2 linked regions of the Lujinxingia vulgaris genome follow. The protein of the gene in region 2 interacts with the protein of the main gene of each other region in a pairwise test. Links are inferred from orthologs where the notes say so. Each region holds a gene or a part of one and is shown on either strand. Other genes may lie near its edges. The genes, in order: FRC98_RS09010 and FRC98_RS19110.

Region 1 (11,945 bases), on a different replicon or contig from region 2:
ATCAACGCTAAAATCAACGTTGATGACGACGGCGCGGACGACACCTCCGATACCGCCAGCCGCGCTCAGGGGCTGCAGCCCGAAGGCGGGGCCATCGGCCAACGCCGCCAGCGCGTCGACGAAGAGCAGTTCGAGCCGATTCAGACCACGGTGAGCTTCCCCACCGTTGAAGCCCGCATCTGCGACAACCACTCCGGTGTCTCGGTCGAGGTGGACCTTTCGGCAGACGCCATTGAGGGCACCGTCGGTTCGGTTGAGCCGGGTATCGGACTTGGCGTTGGCGAAGAATGCCCCTCCAACACCATCGGCGGGCGCATGAAAGCCACGCCCACGCTGACCATCGACATCTACGATGTGGACGCCGCCCTCGACATCGACACGTCCTGGTTCGGGGAAGACAGCGACATCAATGAGAACAAGTGCGAGTGTTTTGCCAACAACTACCCCAACTACAGCGTCTGCGGCATCCCGGCGAGCATGGAGGATGAGTATAAGCGCGGGTGTAACGGACGGCTCAAAGAGTTCCGCTTCCTGGTCAACGCCAGCTTCATCACCGCGCTCTCCGACCTTCTGCTCGAGCTCTATTACGAGTTCGAATTCGAGAAGACGCTCTTTGAGGTCAACCTGGTCAAGGTCCCCTTCGCCCTGGGCCCGATCCCGGTAACCGCCAACGTCGACTTTCTGATCAAGTTTACGGCGACCACCGATGGCGGCCTTAGCGCCTCCTGGGAAGGTAAGAACGCCCCGGGCTTCCAGATGGATACGATGTTCGGGATCGAATACGTCGGCAACGACTTCCGAGAAATCGAACAGGAGCCACTCTCGGAGCCCTACGTCATCGACGACCCCGATCTGCTCGGACAGGTCAACGCCTCGCTCAAGCTCTCCTCGGACATCAAATTCTCCGGGTTGATTCTCAACTTTGCCGGTGTCAACGCGACCCTGCCGAGCGTGTACGCCAAGCTCGAAGCCGGCTTTGAGCGCAACTTCACAACGGGCGAATCCGAATGCACTCTGGAGCTCTCGATCGGCGCCGCGGTCAAAGTCGGACTTGAAGCGGATGCCGGCTGGCTCGGCGACCTGATTGGCCTGAACGCCTCCGTCGACTGGACCCTCTTCGATACCTGCGAAGAGCCCGAGGGCTCATTCTTGCGCAACCTCTGCTTCTACCGTGACTTCAGCGACAGCCTCGACTTCATCTGCCCTGAGCCGATGCCCGCGCGCATCAACCGCGTGCGGCTTCGCGTCGATGATCCCGACTACCCCACCGGTCAGAACACCCCGGGGAGCGTCCCGGTCGATGCCCTCTTTGTGCAACGTGTGCCTGTGAGCAGCGCGCCCTATTACATCGCTCCGACGCGTGTAACAGTCGACGGGGTTGAGAGCGCCGAGGCTCTGGCGAAGATCCACGGCATTCAATTCCTGACCTGCGACCCGGTGCTCTGGGAAGATAAAGTTATCCTCTTCGACGATGAGATCGTCGTCGATTACGCCGACCCCTTTGAAGCCGGTGACCTTATTCGTGTGCACCGCCAGGGCTTCAACCCGGGCAATGCCGCCAATAACCCCACCAATCCGGAGGACCACGGCAAGCTCTGCGTTCCCAACGGAAGCTTCCACATCGACGTGGGCCGCAGCGACAAAGAGCAGTGGGAGAACCTCATCCTCAACGTGCATAACTCCAGCGACCACCGCATCACCGAAAGTTTCCTGGAGCTTTTCAGCGAGGAAGACGCGGGCTCGGTGGGCAACTAAGCCCCACGCTCGTTGAGCATCAATAAAAGCCGCCGCCCCATTTCGGGGCAGCGGCTTTTTTGATCGCCCTCCCCGATTGCTCCCATCGCCCCACTTCGATAGCGTCTGGCCACAGGCCCACCCGAGCCCCGAGCCCGCCCGATGCCCTCATCCATTCGCACCAACATCGTCTCCGGCGACCGCGTCATCCTGGCGCCCGAGCGCGCCCGACGCCCCCGCGACCATAAGCTCGTCTCACCCGCCGCCGCACAAACTGCCGGAAGCTGCCCCTTCTGCCCCTCGGAGCCCTCGCGCATCCCCGAGCCCATTCGCACCCGCAGGAGCGCGAGCTACCCCAACCACGAACACGCCATCACCGTCGTCCCCAACCTCTACCCGGCGCTCACCCCGGACGGTGACGACCTCGCCATGCCTCACGGCCCCTACGACGCCTTCGGCGGTGTGGGCGCCCACGAGGTCGTCATCGAGGCCCCCGAACATATCGAGCATTGGACCGAGCTCGACGCGGCGCACATCGCCAACATCTTCGAGACCTGGCAGGAGCGTGTGAGCGACCTGCGCAACGACCAGCGCGTCAAAGACATCATCCCTTTCAAAAACGTCGGCCCTCGCTCCGGGGCGACCCTGGCGCATGCGCACAGCCAGATCATCGCGCTCCCCCAGGTCAGCCCCCGTCAACTTCAACTCCTGGAGCGCGGCCAGCGCTACTTTGAGCTTCATCACCGCTGCCCCCTCTGCGACGCGCTCCACCACGAACGCCTCAGCGGCGAACGCCTCATCCTCGACGATGAACACACCGTGGCCTGGACACCTTTTGCCTCCCGCGCCCCCTTTGAGGTCTGGATCGCACCAAAAACACATGGCGCCGACTTCACCCGCGCCTCCCGCGACCAGATTCAGGCCCTGGCCGAGCACACCCTGCGCATCCTCGAGCTCTGGGAGTTGGCCATCGGCCGCGTCGACCATAACCTCGTCCTGCACAGCGCCCCCTTTGCGTTCGCCGACAAAGCGTACTATCACTGGCACCTGGAAATGCTCCCCCGATTGAGCACCCACGGAGGGTTTGAGTGGGGCTCGGGCGCCTACATCAACGCCACCGCCTCGGAGGTGGCCGCGCGCCACCTGCGCGAACTGAACAGCTGACGGAAAATACGATGGATTTGAGCCGCTACATCCGAACCAAAGACACCAACTCCCAGATGGGCCGCCGCCGGCTCAACGTGCTCTTCGCCTCCAGCGAAGTCGCCCCCTTCTCCAAGACCGGGGGCCTGGCCGATGTCGCCGCCAGCCTGCCTCAGGCGCTGGCGCGCCGCGGCCATAACGTCTCCATCGTTACCCCGCTCTACAAGCACCTCGATCCGGAGGCGATGCGCCTGAGCCGTCGCCTCAACCCGCTGGAAGTTCCCCGCAAGAGCAAAAACCAGTCCAAGCTCGAAGTCACCGTCTGGGAATCTCGCCTCGACAGCGGCGTGCGCGTCTTCTTCATCGACGCCCCCGAGTACTTCGATCGCGACGGCCTCTACGGCTACGACGACCAGAGCTTCGACGATAACGCCGAGCGCTTTGCCTTCTTCAGCCGCGCGGTCGTCGAGCTCGCCATCAGCTCGCCAATGGCCATCGACATCATCCATTGCAACGACTGGCACACGGGCCTGGTGCCCATCTACGGCAAGCATTACTACGCCGAAGAGCTCGCGCAGACGCGCTACGTAATGACGATTCACAACCTGGCTTTCCAGGGCAAGTTCGATGCGAAGCAGTTCAAGGCCACCGGCCTTCCCCGCAAGTACAACGCCGATGGCGAGCTTCAGGACGAGAGCGGCTCGCTGAACTACCTGGCCGGCGCGCTGCGCTACGCCGATCTGATCACCACCGTCAGCCCCACCTACGCCCGGGAGATTCAGACCGAGGAGGCCGGCTTTGGCCTCCACGAGATCCTGAAGTCGCGCAAAGAAAGCATCCAGGGGGTGCTCAACGGCGCCGACTACGGGGTGTGGTCGCCCGATATCGACCGTTTCATCGAGGTGCGCTACACCGTCGAGACGCTCAACGGAAAACGTCAGAACAAAGCTCACCTCCAACACAGCCTGGGCCTACCGGTTCGCCCCACGCTGCCGCTGGTGGGCATGGTCAGCCGCCTCACCGAACAAAAAGGCATCGATCTCGTCGTCCCGGCGATTCGCTCGCTGCTCTCCGATCTCAAGGACGAGCGAGACGGATTCCAGCTGGTGATTCTCGGCGACGGCCCCGACAAGGTGCTCAAAGAGCTCAAGCAGCTCGAAGAGGAGTTCCCGCGTCGTGCTCGCATCATCGGCGGTCACGATGAAGCGATGGCCCACCGCATCCAGGCCAGCGCCGACATGCTGCTCGTGCCCAGCCGCTTTGAGCCCTGCGGCCTCACCCAGATCTACGCGATGCGCTACGGCACCGTCCCGGTGGTGCACGCCACCGGCGGCCTGGCCGACACGGTGACCGATCTTCGCGACGATCCCGAAAACGGCACCGGCTTTGTCTTCACCGAGCATAACGCCGACGCCCTGGCCGGAGCCATCGAGCGTGCCGGCTCCGCCTACCGCAACTACCGAAAGTGGCGCCCCCTGATGGTGCGCGACATGGCCCGGGACTTCTCCTGGCGCGAATCGGCGATTCGTTACGAGGAGCTCTTCCTCACCACGATCACCGCCGAATAACTCCCCAGAAGACTCCGCTCACCAGCGCTGCCGGGCCTTTTATGGCAAAGGAAGCTGATGAGCGGAGCTCTCCCCCCGCATCGAATTCATCAGACATCTTCGAATCCACTCACGGTATCTGTCCACGTCTCTCTGATCAGAGGTTGTGCCCATGACCACCAAGTCCAACGCCGAACGTCTCCAGGAGCTTAACGACGCCGCCGAGCTCGGCGGCGGCCAGGCCCGCATCGACCGACAGCACGAGGCCGGCAAGCTCACAGCGCGCGAGCGCATCGACCTGCTGCTCGACGCGGGCACTTTCGTGGAGCTCGACAAGTTTGTCACCAACCGCTGCAACGACTTCGGCATGGCCGACCAGAAGATCCCCGGCGACGGTGTGGTCACGGGCTACGGCAAAGTCGACGGCCGCCTGGTCTACGTCTTCGCCCAGGACTTTACCGTCTTCGGCGGAAGCTTAAGCGGCGCCTACGCCGAGAAGATCTGCAAGGTCATGGACCTGGCCACCAAATGCGGCGCGCCGGTCATCGGGCTCAACGACTCCGGGGGTGCGCGCATCCAGGAAGGCGTCGCAAGCCTGGCGGGCTACGCGGACATCTTCTACCGCAACGTGCGTGCCAGCGGCGTCGTCCCGCAGATTTCGGCGATCATGGGCCCCTGCGCCGGCGGCGCGGTCTACAGCCCGGCCATCACCGACTTTATCTTCATGGTGCAGGACACCTCCTACATGTTCATCACCGGGCCGGAGGTCGTAAAAACGGTCACCAGCCAGGAGGTCACCAAGCAGGAGCTCGGCGGCGCGCACGTACACAGTGAGACCAGCGGTGTCTCGCACTTCGAGACGCAGACCGAAGAGGAGTGCATCGCCAAGATCCGCGAACTCCTCTCCTTTGTGCCCTCCAACAACGCCGAAGACGCCCCCTTCGTGCCCACCGACGACGCCTTTGACCGCCGCGACGCCGCGCTTGATACGCTCGTGCCCGAGAACCCCTCCAAGCCCTACGACATCAAAGAGCTCATCGGACATGTCGTCGACGATGGCTACTTCTTCGAGGTTCAGGAAGCCTTTGCCCGCAATATGGTCGTGGGCTTTGCGCGTCTGGGTGGCCGCTCGGTCGGCATCGTCGCCAACCAGCCCGCCCACCTGGCCGGCTGCCTCGACATCAACGCCAGCCTCAAGGGCGCACGTTTTGTGCGCTTCTGCGACGCCTTTAATATCCCCATCGTCACGCTCGTCGACGTCCCCGGCTTCCTTCCGGGCGTCGACCAGGAGTACGGCGGCATCATCAAGCACGGCGCGAAGCTCCTCTTCGCCTACGCCGAAGCCACCGTGCCCAAGGTCACGCTGATCACCCGCAAAGCCTACGGCGGCGCCTACGACGTGATGAGCTCCAAGCATATCGGCGCCGACATCAACTTCGCCTACCCCACCGGTGAGATTGCCGTGATGGGTCCGGACGGCGCTGTGAACATTATTTTCCGCAAGGAGCTGGCCGAGGCCGACGATCCTGTCGCCCGCAAAGACGAGCTCGTGGCCGAATACCGCGAGACCTTTGCCAACCCCTTCAAGGCCGCCGAGCTCGGGTACATCGACGAGATCATCTTCCCCCGCGACACTCGTCCTCGCCTCATCCAGGCCCTGGAGATGCTCGAGAACAAGCGCGCGGAAAACCTGCCCCGCAAGCACGGCAACATCCCGCTCTAAATTTTCAACTTAGCTCAAGAGAAAGCCGCGACCCTGCAAAGGTTCGCGGCTTTTTTGTTGCTCTGTGGCGCTATCGACATCGACCGTTCCGTTACTTCCCCACCCTGGCAATGCTCCCAGGCGGCGGTACGACGCCCGATCCATGGCCGAAAAAAACGGGCCCCGATGAGTCGGGGCCCGCTTCTTGTGTTTCTAAACCTCAATCACCGGCGACTCAGCGCTCGGAGATCGGGGTGACGGCGCGCTCGGTGGCGCCGGTGTAGATCTGACGCGGGCGGTGGATGCGACCGGTCGGGTCGTTACGCATCTCGTGCCACTGCGCGATCCAGCCCGGAACGCGACCCAGGGCGAACATCACGGTGAACATCTCGGTGGGGATGTTCAGCGCGCGGTAGATGATGCCGCTGTAGAAGTCGACATTGGGGTAGAGCTTACGCTTGACGAAGAACTCGTCTTCGAGCGCGACCTTCTCGAGCTTCTTGGCGATGTCGAGGAGGGGATCGTCAACGCCCAGCGAGTCGAGAACGTCGTCACAGGCCGCCTTGAGGATCTTGGCGCGCGGGTCGAAGTTCTTGTAGACGCGGTGGCCGAAGCCCATCAGACGGAAGCCCGACTCTTTGTCCTTGGCCAGACCGACGTACTTCTCAAAGTCGCCGCCGTCGTTCTGGATCTCTTCGAGCATCTCCAGAACAGCCTGGTTCGCGCCGCCGTGCAGCGGGCCGGAGAGCGCGCCGACACCGGCGGAGATGGAGGCGTAGAGCGAGGCGTGGGCGCTGCCGACCATACGCACGGTCGAGGCGCTGCAGTTCTGCTCGTGGTCGGCGTGCAGGATCAGAAGCTTGTTGAGCGCCTGCTCAACCGCCGAGTTGATCTTCGGCTCACCGGTGGGCTCGCCCCACATCTGGTGAAGGAACTGACCGGAGTAGCTCAGGCCCCTGGCCGGATAGACGTAGGGAAGGCCGCGGCGGTAGCGGTAGATGTAGGCCGCCAGCGAGTTCATCCCGGCGATGATGCGCAGGATGTCTTCCTCGGAGTCACCGGTGGTCTCCACAAAGGAGCCAAACGCCGCCATCACGGCGCCGAGCATCGCCATCGGGTGCGCGGTGCGCGGGAAGCCCGAGAGGATGGTTTTGACGCCCTCATCAACGATGGCGTACTCCTCAAGACGCGCCGTAAAGCTCTTGAGCTGGTCGGCGTTGGGCAGCTCGCCCCAGATCACCAGGTAGGCGACCTCTTCAAAGGAGACCTTCTCGGCCAGCTCCTCAATGGAGTAGCCGCGGTAGCGAAGGATGCCCTTCTCGCCATCGATGAACGTGATCTCGCTCTTGCAAGAACCCGTGTTGCCGTAGCCGCTGTCCAGGGTCACCGCCCCGGTGGTGCCCCGCAGCTTGGCGATCTCGATCGCGACCTCACCTTCACTGCCCACGAAGGTGGGAAGTTCGTATTCGTTGCCGTTCAGGGTCAACTTCGCTGTGCTCATTGACTATCTCCGTCGAAGACTGTGTCACTAAAACCAACAGATATGCTTGCTTGCGCGGGCCCAACAGTAGGGACCAAATTTGGGTGCGCCAGGGCGCGCAGAGCGTAACAGCAATGCCCCCGATTGGGAAGGCGCCCTAAGCTGTTGAGAACATTGACATCGCTGCGATTAACGCTGCGCGTCACTTTTAAAAACGCGGGCCTTTTAACGCTCCGCGTCACTCTCCTTATCGACGCGCGCCGGGTCGTCAGGCGCACACGGGATCTTGGCCAGCACGAACTTCAGGTTCTCGTCGTGCACAAGGCAGGCCTTGCCCTTCCAGCGGGCGGGAAGTTTGCGCTGAAACTCCCCGCGGTAACGCACGTTCTGCATGATGGCGTAGATCGGTCCTTCGGTCTGCTCTTTCTTATACTTCTCCCAGTCCTCATCGCTGCGGATGGGGATGACCAGGTTATGGGTGTGGTAGACCTCACCACGCCAGTTGAGACGAAACGCAACGACCGGCTCTTCGCAGTAAGTCTTGCGGGTATCGGCGCCGGGCGGCGGCTCCACCTCGGTGCAGAGCTCGTAGTAGCGGTCCCAGAGCTGCTTCTGGCTCATCGTCGAGCTGATGGTCGGCATGTAGATGTTCAGACAGAAGAAGGCCATCGAAAGCGCCCCGAGCGCCGTTACGCCCAGCGCCACTTTGCGCACGCGTTCGGTGCGGGCAAGACCCAACCCCAGCGCGCCGACCACACACACGGTCACAATGGGTTTGAGCCAGGTCTGGAAGTAGGGATCCCACTCCGCGTGATTCCACTCGCGATCGTAGCGGTAGGAGAAGAGGTTTTTGATCTGCTGCGGGTCGAGCACAAACTCCACCGCGATCACCGCCGCGATCACCGCCCCCACCCCGAAGAGCGCGCCCCCCAGGGGAAGGTCGCCGTCGAGCAGGTCGTCGATCGCCAGGGCCACGAGCATCGCCAGCGCCGGCACCACCGGGAAGATATAATGGTGGAACTTCGTGCTCGAGAGCGTAAAGAGCGTAAAGGCCACAAGCGCCCACATCAGCAGCATCAGGCTGGCGCGCCCCTCATCGCTGTTGAGGCGCACTTTATGGCCGCCGAAGAAGCGCGCGATGGCCGCCGGCACAAAGCCTACCCAGGGAAAGAGTCCGTAGCCCAGCCAGCGCAAGAAGTGCTCAAAAGACCCCGTGGTCAGCTGGTGCACGCCGCTTGTGAGGCGCTTGAAGTGGTCGTGCACAAAGAAGCGGTTCCAGAAGCCCGGGTGATGGCGAATCAACATCGCCGCATACCAGGGGAAGGCCACCGCGATGAACACCAGCACGCCGCGCCAGAACTCCACGCGCTTCATCAACGACCACTCCCGGGTGGTCAGGATATAGAGGAAGAGCACCGCGCCGGGCAGCATGAAGCCCAACAACCCCTTGGCCAGCGTGGCAAGCCCGATAAAGGCATAAAAGGTGAGCATGTAGATGCGGCCACGTCGCACCGTGGGTCGCTCCAGCGTCAGGTAGAGCACACCGAGCACACACGAGGCGTAGAGGGCAGCCTGCGTCGGCCCCCACACAAACCAGCCGAGCAGCGCGCGGGGGCGGTCCTCGGCGGTGATCAGCACGCCGAGCAGGGTCGCAAAGAGCGGCGCCCAGGTCAGCAGCACCCCGGCCAGCGCGATCTTCTTTCGTCGGGGGTGGTTCCAGACCAGCCCGGCGACGATGAGCAGCGCGCTGAGAATGAAGATCACGCCAAAGACGATCACCACCAGGTTGACCGAGTCGCCCAGCGCGTCCATCAGCGCGTTTTGCGATCCTCGCCAGCGCGAGAGCCCGATGAGCACGAGCGATATCTGCGGGATGGTCAGCGCGCCGATCCAGCCCAGGCCTAAGGCGTAGGTGAACTTGCTGGCCGGAAGGTCGCGATCTTTACCGAAGGCGCCCATCATAAAGAAGCACATGCCCACGGTCATCATGCCCACAAAAGGCATGTCCGTCTGGGCCTGACGCCCGAGCATAAACCAGAAGGGGGAGCTTGCCAGCACCAGCGCCATCAGCGCGCCGACGCGGCGCTTAAAGACCGTGGCGCCAAAGGCGTAGACCGAGATGATGCCCAGCGCGCCGGTCAGCGCCACGCCCAGGCGCACCGCGAAGGCGTTGACGCCAAAAAGCTCCATGCCAATGGCCATCATCCACATCAGGAGGATGGGCTTGGAGTAGAAATACGAGCCCTCGGTGCCGCCCTTGGAGTCGACCCAGTGGCTTCCCCACCAGGTGCTGATCCAGTCGTTGCGCTCGGTGATCTGGCGGCCGACCTCCCCGTAATGCGTCTCCCAGGGGTCCCAGAGCCCGAAGCTGCCGACGAAGGGCAACACCACGGCCAGGGCCAGAAGAAAGACCCAGCCGTGGGTTTTAAAGAAGTCGGTCGGGCGTTGTACAAAGCCGTCGAGCTCTCGCCACCACTGTCGGGCGGGGGTGGCGTCAGAAGAGCGCTCAGTCATCGGTGTGTCCGTCGCTAAAATGCGTTGCAAAATGCGCCCTAATTTTCGCCGGGCGAGAAGCCTGCGGAGTGTAGGGAAGCGCCCGAGGCGGTGTCAATCACGCCTGCCTGCCGGTGTGATGTCTGCGTCTTCCAGCTGCGCTCAACAATCGCGACAATCATGGACCTTTTCTTGCCCGGGAAGAGATGGTGCCCTCTAATGCATTCTGCGGAGGCAGGCATCGGCGCTGCCGCTCGCACGAAAGCATCTGTTTTTGACGTTGGAGAGAAGGAATGGTCGGTCGACATCTATTCGCCATCAGCGCCGCCGCGATGCTGGTGTTCGGGGCATCTTCGGCCTCGGCGCAGCTCTACTCCTACGAGACCCCGTCTGGCGAGGTGCTGATCACGAGCGAGCGTCACCCGGAGTATAAGCTGCTCGAAGTTCTCAGCGAGGGACCGTCGGCGCGGGCCCAGCGCGCCTCGTCCGCGTCGTCATCAAACACCTCTCCTCGCCAGGCACCCGAGGCCGACCCGCGGCTCTCCGGCGCCCGGGAGGCGGCCCGTCGCGGGCTGCCGGACTCCTTCAGCGCGCGCGAGGCCTACTTCGACGATCTCATTGAAGAAGCCGCCCTGGCCTACGACCTGCCCTTCGGATTTATCAAGGCGGTCATCCGGGTGGAGAGTGCCTTTCAGCCCCACGTGGTCAGCCACGCCGGCGCCATGGGGCTGATGCAACTGATGCCCCGCACCGCCGAATCACTCGGGGTGACCAACGCCTTCGACGCCCGACAGAACGTGTTTGGGGGCGCAAAGTTTTTGCGCATCTTGATCGAGCGCTACGATGGGGATATCAACCTGATCCTCGCCGCCTACAACGCGGGCGATGTGGCCGTGCGTCGTTACGACGGCATCCCCTACCCGCAGACCCGCGAATATGTCGCGTCGGTCTATTACTGGTATCAGCTCTACTCAGCCCAAGCGGAGACGCCGTGAGCGCCTCAACCATCCGGCAAGACATCGTCAACATCCCCAACGTGTTGACGCTGATGCGCATCGCGCTCATCCCGATCGTGGCGATGTTCATCTACTACGGCGACCCGCTCAGCTGCGTGATCGCGGTGGTGCTCTTCGGGGTCGCCTCGTTCACCGACTGGGTCGACGGGTACCTGGCGCGCAAGCTCAACCTGGTGAGCATGACCGGGAAGTTTCTCGACCCGCTGGCCGACAAGCTTCTGGTGATGACGGCGCTGGTGATGCTGATCCCGCTGGGGAGGTTGCCGGCCTGGATCGTGATCGTGATCGTGGCGCGCGAGATCTCCATCTCTTCTCTACGCAGCCTGGCTGCCGGCGAGGGGCTGATCATTGCGGCTGGCGAGGGCGGGAAGTTTAAGACGGCCTTTCAGATGCTGGGGCTGGTCTTTCTGATCCTGCACTTCACCTACGAGGTGAACTACGGGATGGGCGCGGTGATGCTGAACTTCCACGCCATCGGCTTCTGGCTGCTGGCGATCTCGGTCTTCTTCAGCCTCTGGAGCGCCTGGGAGTACTTCTGGGGCTTTCTGAAGGCCATCGGCGCGCGGGCAGACGATGCCGCCCCGTCCGCCCCCGAAGAACTCGCGCTCTAAGCTCACGCGTCACAGGCCCCATTGCGGCTCAGCGCGCGCCCTCCCCTCTCAGCTCATCGGGCCCGACCAGGGCCACGGGCACGCCGAGCGCCTCAACCCGGGACGCGATGCGCGCGCGATCATCGGCCTCGGCGATCGAGAATATCTCGCGGATGCGCTCATGGTGCGCCTCAAAGGGGATATCTTCGCGGCCAAATGCCGGCGTAAAGGGAGCCACCA
Region 2 (11,938 bases):
ATCGGTGAGAAGATCGCTTAAGGGGCCGCTGTCCGAGCCCATCGCCACCCGGCTCATCGACTCCACGCCGGCACCCACCACAAGATCGTGCGCGCCGCTCATCACCGCCTGTGCCGCGAAGTTGATGGTGGTCAGGCTTGAGCCGCACATCCGGTTGACGGTGGTGCCGCAGACCGTGATCGGAAAGCCCGCCACCAGCGTCGCATTACGCGCGATGTTGAGCCCCTGCTCCCCGAGCTGGGTCACACAGCCCATGATCACATCTTCGATCTCGGCCGCATCCACCCCGGCCCGCTCCACAAGCGCGCGCAACACCGCCGCAGCCAGCTCATCGGGGCGCACCTCCGAAAGCCCGCCCTTTCGACGCCCGATGGGGCTTCGCACCGCTTCATACACATAGGCTTCTGCCATCACCCAACTCCCTTTATATACGTCGCCATCTCAACGCCGCAGACGCGCGCAACTCACCCTCGCACGGCCGGGCCTCATCGCCGCTTTCTCAACGCCACATCGTCTTCCCACGGGCCTGTCAGGCTCAGCCCGGCGGCCAGGAGAAGTCGCGCCCGCCCAGCACATGCACGTGCAGATGAAAGACGGTCTGCCCCACCTCCGCGCCGTTGTTGACCACCAGCCGAAAGCCGCTCTCCTCAAGGCCCTCCAGACGCGCGACCTCTTTTGCAGCGAGCATCAGCTTGCCGAGAAGCAGCGCGTCATCCTCCTCAGCATGACCCACGTTAACGATGGGCTTTTTGGGAATCACCAGCACGTGCACCGGCGCGGCCGGGTTGATATCCCGAAACGCCAGCACCTCGTCGGTCTCATAGACCTTGTCGCAGGGGAGCTCCCCGCGAATGATTTTCGAAAAAATCGTCTCGTCGCTCACATCATCTCCTGACGCAGTTATCAACGCTTTCATCCCCCGATCCTGCACACATGTTCCTCGGTGCCGACAAACCATAGGCTCGCCGCACCACTTTGCCAAACGAGTTCACATCTTGTTTCAAGCGCGCGGATCTGGCCGAATTTCGCCTTCTTCGCCCAGAACCTTCGCGCCACCCTGGTCGCTCTCTGCACCATCATCCTCCGCGGAGACCGTCGGCGCGCGCGGGCCCAGAAAAGAAAGAACTCCCGGAATCACCGAGAACTTGAACTCCTGCCCGGGAAAACTCTCCCCGTCGAGGTTCAGGGGCACCTCTTCTTCAAAACGAAGATGCGCCTCTTTGACCTGACGGTAGATGATGTCATGACAATCGACAGCGTCGGGCTGTTTCACCAGCTCGCGCATCTGCGCGATCATCTCGGTGAGCCCCATCGCCGGCACGATCACCAGATCGAGCAGCCCATCGTCGATCTGGGCCGCCGGGCAGAAGTTCCAGCCACCGCCGGACTGCGGGCCATTTCCCACAAAGATAAACGCCGCCTCCCCCTCCCACTCCAGCCCCGGGGCGCGGGCGTTAAGATGATGCACCGGCATATCAAAGGCCGCGGGAATGGCTTTGACAAAATAGGCCAGACTTCCGGCCACATCTTTAAAGCCACGGGAGGTCTCGGCGGTGACCGTCGCGCCCACCCCCGCGGTGGCCATATTGATAAAGTGGCGATCGTTGATGCGCCCCACATCCACAGGCCAGGGCTCGCCACCAAGCCAGTCAGCAAGCTGCGCAGCGCCACTTTTCGGGTCGACGCCCAGCGCCGTCAAAAAGTCGTTACCCGTGCCATAAGGAAGCCCCGCCATCGCCGGGCGCTGAGCCGCATCGAGTGTCATCAACGCGTTGGCCACCTCGTGCAGAGTGCCGTCGCCGCCGCAGGCCACCACAAGCTGTGCGTTGTCTGCGGCTGCCTCGGCCACCGCGCGCGCGCCGTCACCCTCCTCCCAGGTGCAGCGCGGACACACCCTATACCCCCCCTCGCGAAGTTCGCTCACCAGCTCGCGCAGCGCCTCATCGGCCGCCGAACTCGGGTTGAGCACCATGTAGATCGTCGCGTTTTGTTGAATCATCGCCAACCTCATCGCAAGTGAGCGCGCAACCGGTGCGCAGTTTGAAATGTTGCTCGTATCGCTCTAACCTTCGCGCCACGCGTGCTTTTCAAAATTTTTTCTCGTCGCCCCCTTCTGCGACGGCCCTGGAGAATAAGATGAACGCTGAACTTTTTCGACGTGTTCGTCAGCAGCTGCTGACGAGCCTGATGGTGGTCTCGCTTGGCGCGGCGCTGGCAGCCTGTGGCTCGGGCGATGGCGGGGCCAACACCCCCGACGCCGGTGACCTCACTGATGTCGGCACCGATACTGACGATCCCGGTGATGCCGAAGATCCCGGTGATTCCGAAGATCCAGGCGACACGGGCGATTGCGACGTCTGCACGCCAGGCACCTCGCGCTGCACCGAGGAGGGCGCGCAGAGCTGCGTGAGCCTGCAAGGCTGCGCGCAGTGGGCCGACCCGGTGGCCTGCCAGGACGACGAGGTCTGCACCGGCGGGCGCTGCGCCGCCGGCTGCGACGAGATCTGCGAGTTCGGCAGCAGCGAGTGCTCCGGCGACGGCGTGCGCACCTGCGTCGAAAATGTCGACGGCTGCCCGGAGTGGTCTGAGGTTGAATCCTGCGAAGACGACCTGATCTGCTCCGGCGGCCAGTGCCAGTCGAGCTGTGAGGATGCCTGCACCGAGGGCGAACTTCGCTGCGACGGCGAGGGCGCCTTCCAGGCCTGTGAAACGCAAAACACAGGATGTCTGGACTGGTCGGCCACCGAGAGCTGCGGCGAAAACCTCACCTGCGAAGACGGCATCTGCATCGGCTGCACCGATGGCGAGGAGCGTTGCTCGGCCGACGCCGCAAGCGTCGAGACCTGCCAGAGCGGCCAGTGGGTCGCAAGCCAGTCCTGCCCCTTAAGCTGCTCGGCCGGCCAGTGCGACGATGAGGTCAGCTGCCAGCCCGGCGCCCGCCGCTGCAACGGACAGGTCGCCGAGCTCTGCAACGCCACCGGCACCGCGTATCTGCACGTGGCCACCTGCGCTGTTGGCTGCGACGCGGGCCTGTGCACCGGCGCCTGTGAGCCCGGCCAGCAGCGCTGCAACGGCCAGAACGTCGAAACCTGCAACAGCGCCGGCACCGCATGGGAAGTCGCTGAAACTTGCGCTGGAAGTTGCGACATCACCGCCGCAACCTGCGCGCTTGATGAGCTCGACATCACCGCCGACACCAACCTCGACGGGCTCATCATCGTCAATGGCCCCTTTATCATACGTCCCGGCGTCACCGTCACCAGCCCCACAGGCGATCTGACCATCCGCGCAAGCTCCATTCATGTGGAGTTAGGCGGCTCCATCGTAATGTCCCCCACCGGAGACGATCCCCGCGGGCGCGGTCGTGACGGACGCTACTGCAGCAGTGATTACAGCTACACCGACGGAAGCGGCGGAAGCTACGGGACTCGAGGCACCGGCTTCCTCTGCACGTCCGCAGGTAGCACCTTCGGTAGCGAACCCACCTCCGAGGTCAGCTTCGGCAGCCGCGGAGGCAAGGGCTACAGCGCCAACAGCACCGAACACTTAGGAGGCCTGGGTGGCGGGCGCCTGAGCCTGGAAGCCGGCACTATCCTCATTGAGGGCAGCGTTCAGGCCAACGGTCAGGACGCTCCATATTCCCCTTCCTACGACGGTGGCGGAGGCTCCGGCGGTGGCATCCGCCTGGCTGCAAACGACCTGACGATCTCCGGTACCGTCAGCACCGAAGGTGGGGACTCCGCCGAAGGCGGAATCGGTGGCGACGGCCGCGTCAAACTCTTCTATGGCGAGAGCATCGACGTCACCGGCACCATCACCGGCGTGGTCACGCAAGACATCCTGCCCCCGCTGCAACTTTTCAGCTCCACCCACCCGGTCAGCGGCCGCGTCTACAACGACGACTTCGACACCATCGCGCTCAGCTGGGAGCGCCCCTTCCCCAACCTTCAGGGCTACTACCACCGCCTCGATCGCAGCCCCTACACCCGGGTCACTCCCTCCAACGGCCAGTTCACCGATCAGGATGTGATCACCTACTCCCGCGAGGACGTCTCCGCCGGCGACAACTACCTCCACATCACCTCCGTCGACAGCGGCTTTGAGGTCGGCGAGTCCCCCACGCACTTTACGGTGCGCCTGACCGACGGGCCGCCCACCCTCTCCAGCGACACCCACGCCAACCAGAGGCAGTTCTACAACAACGACGACGCCTTCATCCGCTGGACCGATCGCCACGACGAGAGCAACTTCACCGGCTACCGCTACGTCGTCGACCGTTATGGCGACACCGTCCCCACCCACGACGACTTGGCGCTTCCCGTCGACCAGAAGCAGATCCTGCTGGCCGATCTGGAGCCCGGTATCTGGGCCTTCCACCTGGTCTCGGTCGACACCATGGGCTACCTCAACCGCAGCTCCTCCACCTACGTGCTGCGCATCGGCGACGATCCGGGCCAGGGCTCGGTCAGCGGCATTGTGACCGACAGCAGCGGGCAACCTGTGGCCAACGCCACCATCTCGCTCAACCGCGGGCTCATCAACACCACCGTGCCCGCCGTGCTGACCACCTCCAGCGGTACCTTTAACCTGCAGAATGTCCCGGCCGGGGAGTGGGAAGTCGGCGTCTACATCGAAGGCGCGACCGCCGGAACGTTCCACCTCACCCACACCCACGACATCGTGGTCCATGCCGACCAGACCACCAATGTCACCGTGAACATGCCCTGACCACAGCCACATCACGCGGCGTCTTACTCTCTGAGACGCCGCGCAGAAGCCTCAACAGGCGCGAAAATCACCCTTTGATTTTCGCGCCTGTTTTGCTTAGCGTCACAATCAATTGACGTAACCAGTCGGCGCTCTTCGATGAAGAGCGCCCCGAAGGCGCTTTCGCACGGTGGCCAACGCCGCCATTCAGCGATGCCGCCGCCCGTGCTCTGCTGCCTCTTCTTCATTCCAGCGTGGCGTGTCCGCCCCATTAAGGAGGAGTCTCTATGCGCAATTCTTTCGGCCCGACGCCGGCCTTGCTCGCGCTGCTCTTAAGCGCGTTGCTCATGGCCACCGCCTGCAACACCACCGACCCCACAAGCAGCCAGACCTCGACAGATGAGCAGGTGGGCGAGGACACCGGCAACGACCCCGACGAGGACACCGGCAACGACCCTGACCCGGATCCGGAAGAGGACACCGGCAGCGATCCTGACCCTGATCCGGAGGACGACGCCGGCAACGACCCTGACCCCGATCCCGAAGAAGACACCGGCGGCGATCCCGAGCCGGCCCCGCAAGTCGGCTCCATCGTTCAGCAGAGCGCCGGCGCTCAGAAAGCGAGCTCGGAGAGCTACCAGCTTCGCCTCAACCTCGGCGCTCCGACCGCAGCTCCCGCACAGAGCGCAAGCTACAACGCCCGACCCACCGTGAGCCACGGCAACTGATGTTGACCTGACCATTGCACTCAACCCTGTCTGCACCTTCCAGACAGAACTCAACCCAGGGGAGAACACCATGAACACCTCCAGACTGCTCACCGGCCTCACCGCCGCCCTTGCCGCAACCGCTCTTGCGCTGCCCGCCGCGCTCGCTGACACCCCGGCCCTCTTCCCGGTCCAGGGTTACCTGACCGACGCCGACGGCGCCCCCATCGACGGGCAGGTCGACATGCGTTTTTCCATCTACCAGGAAGGCGATGAGACCGCGCTCTGGAGCGAGATCGTCGAAGTCACCGTCGACCAGGGCGCCTTTACCTACTACCTGGGCAGCGAGCAGGCCCTTTCGCCCGACTTCTTCGCCTCGGCCCCCTCCATGACCCTGGGCATCAAGGTGGGCACCGACAGCGAGATGAGCCCGCGCATGGCCCTGGGCTCGGTGCCCTACGCCGCGCGCGCCAGCAGCGCGGCGGTGGCCGACCTGGCCACCCAGGCTACCAACGCCACCACCGCCGACACCGCGATGGCCCTCGACGGCTTCAACCCCCTCGACTTCGTCCCCCGCAATGAGGCCGGCGCCGTCACTCCCGGCATGCTCGCCGCAGACTCCGTCGATGTCGACGCCGTCGATGGCGCGCTTCCCATCTATCGGGTGACAAACCACTACTGCAATGAGTCGCCCGGCACGCTCTCCTTCACCAGCACCTGCTACGCCTCCCAGCGCAACGTCGATAGCTGCACAAACCTCTGCCTGACGGGTTACCGCCGTGCCCGTGACTGCTCAGGCGGCTGCGTGTGCGCCAGCAACCAGGTCCTCTGCATCCCGCGACCGGGCATCCCCTGCCCGGGCCCCACGCCCTGGACCCACATCGACCGCTGCGACAACACCCTGGTCGGCCACATCCTGCCCCAGTGATGCCTCGCCCATCACTGCTGCAAAATGCCAAGACGCCTTAAGCGCGCCTTAACCCTGCAACCCGCATCCCGAAGCCCGCCCTGGCCTATCCAGTGGCGGGTTTCAGCGTTCTTGGACGTGAGCCTGGGCTTCGCGCCTCCGTCTGATCGCTCGACCCACTTCGCAAAAATCACCCTTTGATTTTCGCGCCTGCTTTGCTTAACGTCACATTCAATTGACGCAACGCAGCAAGCGCTCACCGCAAAGCAGTGTCCTCCAAGCACTCTTGACCGATAAGTCAGCGCCTCTCTTGATCCCGGCGCGCGCTTTTGCTTTGCTGACACTACTTCGTTCCAGAATGTTGATTCCGAACCACCTTCAAGGAGTCTCAATGCGCTACAACTTTGGCCGAAAAGCCGGCTGGCTCGCGCTGCTCTTGAGCGCGTTGCTCATGGCCAGCGCCTGCAACGTCGGCGACACCGCCAACCGTCAGCCCACCCCCGATGACCAGGTTGACGAGGACACCGGCAACGATCCCGACCCGGAAGAAGACACCGGAAACGATCCCGACCCTGATCCTGATCCCGAAGAAGACACCGGCAACGATCCCGACCCGGAAGAAGACACCGGCAGCGACCCCGACCCGGAAGAAGACACCGGCAACGACCCCGACCCGGAAGAAGACACCGGCAGCGATCCCGAGCCGGCTCCGCAGGTCGGCTCCATCGTCCAGCAGAGCGCCGGCGCTCAGAAAGCCAGCTCGGAGAGCTACCAGCTTCGCCTCAACCTCGGCGCTCCGACCGCGGCTCCCGCAGAGGGCGCAAGCTACAAAGCCCGACCGGCCACCGCCGCCGGCAACTGATGTGAATGTTTTAAAACAATGACCTTATCGAGCTTCGCCTGCACCTGGCAGACCTCGAAAGAACCACGGGAGACCCCGATGAACACCTCAAAATTGCTCACCAGCCTGGCCGCTGCGCTGGCCGCCACCGCTCTTGCGCTGCCCTCCGCGCTCGCTGAAACCCCGGCGCACTACCCGGTCCAGGGCTACCTGACCGACGCCGATGGCGAGCCCATCGATGGCGAACTCGACATCCGCTTTCGCCTCTACGATGCGTCCGAAACCGACGTCTTCACCGAGCTCGCCACCGTCACCATCGACAATGGCGCCTTCACCCACTACGTCGGCTCGGTCGAGACCCTCGACGCTGAGCTTTTTGCGCAGTACACCGAGCTCTCTCTCGGCATCAAAGTCGGCACCGACAGCGAGATGAGCCCGCGCATGGCCCTGGGCTCGGTGCCCTACGCCGCGCGCGCCAACAGCGCCGCAGTGGCCGACGTCGCCGCCGAACTCGACGGCTTCAACCCCCTCGACTTCGTCCCCCGCGACGAGGCGGCCTCCATCACCGCCGGCATGCTCGCCGCCGACTCTGTCGATCTCGATGCGATCGACGGCGCGCAGCCCATCTACCGGGTGACCAACGGCTACTGCGATGCGCGTCCCGGGACGCTTTCGTTCAACAGCAAATGCTACGCGAATCAAAAACACGCCGGTACCTGCAACAACACATGCAGCGGGATTAATGAATTTCGCACACGCGACTGTGCCGGAAATTGTTCGTGCACGTGGGCACCAGTCATCTTTAATCCTTGCCCGATTGGACAGGTTTGCCCGCCGCCTCCCCCCAACCCCTGGCCCGTCGCTCCTCAGTGTGACAACACCCTGGTTGGCCACATCCTGCCGCAGTGATCTTGAGCCCCCCAATCCTGCGCCGAGCTAAGGCGTTTTAGGACGCCTGTACCCTGCAGCCCGCACATCAAAACCCGCCCCGGCATCGCCGGCGGCGGGTTTTGATGTTCTTGGTGGGGTGCCAGGCACTCTTACAAAAAATGTTCGGTCGCCTGGCACCCGATCACGCATTCGAGCTTACAAAAAATGATCGGTCGCCTGGCACCCGATCACGCATTCGAGCTTGCAAAAAACGTTCGGTCGCCTGGCACCCGATCACGCGAACTTAACCCTGGGCGCGCATCGCATCTTCAAAAGGACGCACCCGGTTGCCATAGAAATAGATCACTTCGAGCTTCTGCAGCATCACCCCGTCGGCCCAGGATTTGACCACCTCGGGCACGTGGTACATCCGCAGGTACTCCAACCCCTCGTAGACCACGCGGTCGGGGGCAGCCTCGTGCAAAAATGGCGAAAGCTGCACCTTCCCCGCGCGTTCCAACTTCTTGAGGCTCTGAAGCGCCTGCTCCACCCCTCGGTGGACTTCCTCCCAGGGCAGAATCTCCTCAGAGCCAAAGCGCACCAACCGGTACACGTCCCAGCCGGGGAAGCGGCGCTGCAGAAGATCAAAAAGCACCCAGCTCACCACCTGGGTGGGCATAAGCACCGTATGCTCCAGAAAGGCCGCGGCGATGCGCTCACCCGTGTGACGGGTGTACTGACGGTCACGCGCCGCATCCTCCACCACCTCTCCAGTGCGCGCTGAGCGCACATAATCGATGCGGCTCACCCGGCGCCCCCGGCTATCGTAGCTCTCCCCGTCGACCTTCACCCGGTTGCCGAAGGTGTCCAGCGGCTCCCCAAAACGCAGGATCGTGGTGGAGTCCATCTTCATCGTGTTCATCACAAAACGCGTGATCGCCGAGAGCTGGTTGAACTCATCGTTCTCCAGCAGATAGCGCCCCTTACCCTCGCGTTTAAAATGATCCTGGATCAGGCTGTCGGCCTCCAACACCAGGTTGTAGTTGATCGTCAGCGGCACAATATACACCGGCTTCGCCTGCGGATCGCGCATCAAGCTGTGGATGTAGCCGCGGAGCGCCGTGCCCAGAAGCCCCAGCTTTAAGTGCTGCTCCACCGCGTTGGAGCGGCTGCGCGTGCCCCCCGGGAAAAAGAGGCTGTGATACCCACGCTCGATCAAGACCTGCGAGTAAGTCTTGAGCACATCTTTATAAAGTCGATGCTGAAGGCGACGATCGACCTTATACGCCCCCAGATTATGCATGAAGAAGCTCATCAGGGGGTTGGTAAAGAGGTTCTTACCCGCCCCGTACGTCACCGGCGGAAGCCCCGCCTCATAGAGCGCCCACCCCACCAGGATCGAGTCCATGTTGGAGCTATGCGTCGGCACAAAGACCAGCGTCCCCTTCCTGGCGAGCACCCGCAATGTGGCCAGATCCCCCTGCAACACCACCCGCTGCGTCAGGTCACGGACATGCGAGAGGGTCTCCCGCAGCTCCCCGACCCGCGTGGGCATCGTCGCCACCCGCGGCAGGTCCTGAGCCTTGAACAAAAAGCTCAACCCGATGGGCAGCGCCCCGGTGGCCATCTTGTAGACCCAGGGGTTAAAGCGGCCGGCAAGATCGTCGGCGTAGCTCTCGACGAGTTTCCAGAGGATCTCGCGCTTCTTGGGCTCGGGCATCGTCGCCAGACGCCGCGACATGTTGCGCCACCAGGCGATCGAACGCACCTCCTCCTCGGCGCCGCGCTCCCGCTGCAGCCGCGCGATCTCCTGGTAGGCCGCGTCGTTAAGCACGTACTCAATGCCTGCCCCCCGCGCATCGCGCGAGGCGCGCACAAAGTCGTTGAACGCGCGCCGGCTGACCTCGGCCACAAGCTGCGAACGCTCACTCGCCAGGCGAAAGAGCGGCGATTCATCCTGCCTCGTCCATGCATCAAACATCGGGGGCCTCAGGGCGCAATCGGTGAGTTCGGCCGCTCATCCTAGACCTGCTACCGCAGGCTGGCAACGCGGCGCACACGCCAGGCCTCACCTGCATCTTCCCGAAGATCGGTGGCCTGGCACCGCGCTCAGATCCCGGCCTTGCGAATCCACGCGCCCAGCTCGACCATCCCCTCATCGATGGTGCGCTGCGGCACGTAGCCGAAATCCTCGCGCGCCGCCGAGATGTCGAAGTAATGCGCGGTCGAGAGCTGTTTGGCGAGAAATCGCGTCATCAAGGGCTCCTCGCGCTTGCCAAGCGCCTTATACGCCGTCTCCATCGCCCAACCCACCGCGTAGGCCACGCCTGCGGGCACCTGCGCTTTAAGCGGCTCAAGCCCCCCGCTGACCAGGATCTTGTCGATGAGCTCCCCCACCGCCACCGGCTCATCCTGGGTGATGAAGTAGGGCTTACCGGCGGGTTTTCCGTGTGTTGCCAGCGCCTCGGCCGCCAGCAGATGCGCGCGCGCGGCGTCCTCCACATAGACCGAGTCCACCAGGGCTTTGCCGTCGCCCACCCGCTTGAGCTTGCCACGCCGCGCCCGATCGATGATGCGCGGCACAAGATGGTTATCCCCCGGCCCCCAGATCAGATGCGGGCGCAGCGACACCGTCTTGAGCGCGTCGCTGTTGGCCGCAAGCACCGCCTTCTCGGCCATCGCTTTGGTCTCGGGGTACGCCGTCAGATAGCTCGCGGGGTAGGGCACCGACTCATCGACCCCCTCCAGCGGCGCATCGCCGTAGACCACACTTGGCGAGCTCGTGAAGATCAGGCGAGGAATGTTGTGGGCGCGGCAGGCCGCGATGATGTTCTCGGTGCCCACCACATTGGCCTGGTAATACGCCTCATAAGGCCCCCAGACGCCGGCGCGCGCTGCGACGTGGTAGACCTCCTCGCAGCCCTCCACCGCCGCTGACACAACCTCGGCGTCGGCAAGATCGCCGCGCATCACCTCGACGCCCTTCGCCCGCAGGTTGGGATAGTCGCCCCGGGCCAGCGAGCGAACCTCATCGCCACGCGCGAGCAACTGATCGACGATCGCCTCGCCAAGAAATCCGCCGCCACCGGTGACCAGAACCTTCATGCCAGCTGCTCCCGCGCCCACTCGGTGAGCGCCTCTCGAAAGATCTTCGAATTGTGGCGCACATCCACCGGAAAGCCCGAATGAAAGAGCACCTCCTCAATCTCGCGTGTCAGCTCATGCTTTGCGCCCAGGGCCAGAAGTTCCTCGCGCACCTTATCGCGCACCGCCCCCTGGTGCTCCGCCTCAAGCTCCACGCATAAGACCGGCACCACCCTACCCGCACGCTTCACCCCGACCAGCGCCGTGCGAAAGACCGCCGGATGCGTGTTGAAGATCCCCTCCACCGGGATCGTGAACATCGTGCGCGTCTCATTGAGCACCACCCGGTGGGTCTTGCGCCCGCAGAACCACATGCGCCCCTGATCGTCAAAATACCCCACATCGCCCATACGATGGCGCACATCCTGGCCGTCGGCGATCTTCGCGCCGCGCGTAGATGCGTCGCGATTATAATAGGCGCGGGTGACCTGCGGCCCCTTCACCACAAACTCGCCAATCTCACCGGGCTTGAGCACCTGCGCATCTTCCCAGGTCGCAATCGGATCATCGGTGATGGCGATAACCTGCACCTCCACGCCCTCGACCGGATAACCCACACACACGCCCTTCCCATCATCGGTGGCTTGAGCCGTCTCCCCCAGGATCATGTCACTGCCGATCGAGGCCACCGGCAACGACTCCGTCGCACCGTAAGGCGTAAAGATCTGCGCCGACCCATCGAGCATCGCTTTGACGCGCCTCAAGGTCACTGCCGGCACCGGCGCCCCGGCCGAGATCACCCGCTTGAGCCCGGGCAGCCTC

The links.
Region 1: the proteins of FRC98_RS19110 (region 2) and FRC98_RS09010 interact in binary tests that used the Escherichia coli proteins (3 or more experiments, as listed by UniProt). The link is inferred for Lujinxingia vulgaris from one-to-one orthologs.

The regions. Positions count from the first base shown.
Region 1 is NZ_VOSM01000003.1:498,430-510,374, forward strand. What follows is about bases 5,495-8,406. They hold FRC98_RS09010 (citrate synthase), read right to left. Parts: upstream 7,628-8,406; coding sequence 6,362-7,627; downstream 5,495-6,361. Other genes in these bases: FRC98_RS09005 (acyl-CoA carboxylase subunit beta), read left to right, coding at 5,495-6,147; FRC98_RS09015 (ArnT family glycosyltransferase), read right to left, coding at 7,832-8,406. Outside these bases: FRC98_RS08990 (hypothetical protein), read left to right, coding at 1-1,755; FRC98_RS08995 (galactose-1-phosphate uridylyltransferase), read left to right, coding at 1,897-2,898; glycogen synthase GlgA, read left to right, coding at 2,910-4,445; more of FRC98_RS09005, read left to right, coding at 4,597-5,494; more of FRC98_RS09015, read right to left, coding at 8,407-10,120; FRC98_RS09020 (lytic transglycosylase domain-containing protein), read left to right, coding at 10,393-11,094; pgsA (CDP-diacylglycerol--glycerol-3-phosphate 3-phosphatidyltransferase), read left to right, coding at 11,091-11,726; FRC98_RS09030 (DUF58 domain-containing protein), read right to left, coding at 11,755-11,945.
Region 2 is NZ_VOSM01000015.1:5,076-17,013, reverse strand. The notes cover bases 1-2,905. They hold FRC98_RS19110 (YegS/Rv2252/BmrU family lipid kinase), read right to left. Parts: upstream 2,000-2,905; coding sequence 1,001-1,999; downstream 1-1,000. Other genes in these bases: FRC98_RS19105 (carboxypeptidase regulatory-like domain-containing protein), read left to right, coding at 2,137-2,905; FRC98_RS19115 (histidine triad nucleotide-binding protein), read right to left, coding at 536-883; FRC98_RS19120 (thiolase family protein), read right to left, coding at 1-411. In the rest of the region: more of FRC98_RS19105, read left to right, coding at 2,906-4,728; FRC98_RS21790 (hypothetical protein), read left to right, coding at 4,995-5,435; FRC98_RS19095 (DUF8740 domain-containing protein), read left to right, coding at 5,506-6,342; FRC98_RS19090 (hypothetical protein), read left to right, coding at 6,713-7,183; FRC98_RS19085 (DUF8740 domain-containing protein), read left to right, coding at 7,262-8,071; FRC98_RS19080 (1-acyl-sn-glycerol-3-phosphate acyltransferase), read right to left, coding at 8,337-10,013; FRC98_RS19075 (NAD-dependent epimerase/dehydratase family protein), read right to left, coding at 10,142-11,137; FRC98_RS19070 (fatty acid CoA ligase family protein), read right to left, coding at 11,134-11,938. UniProt on the Escherichia coli protein: In vitro phosphorylates phosphatidylglycerol but not diacylglycerol; the in vivo substrate is unknown.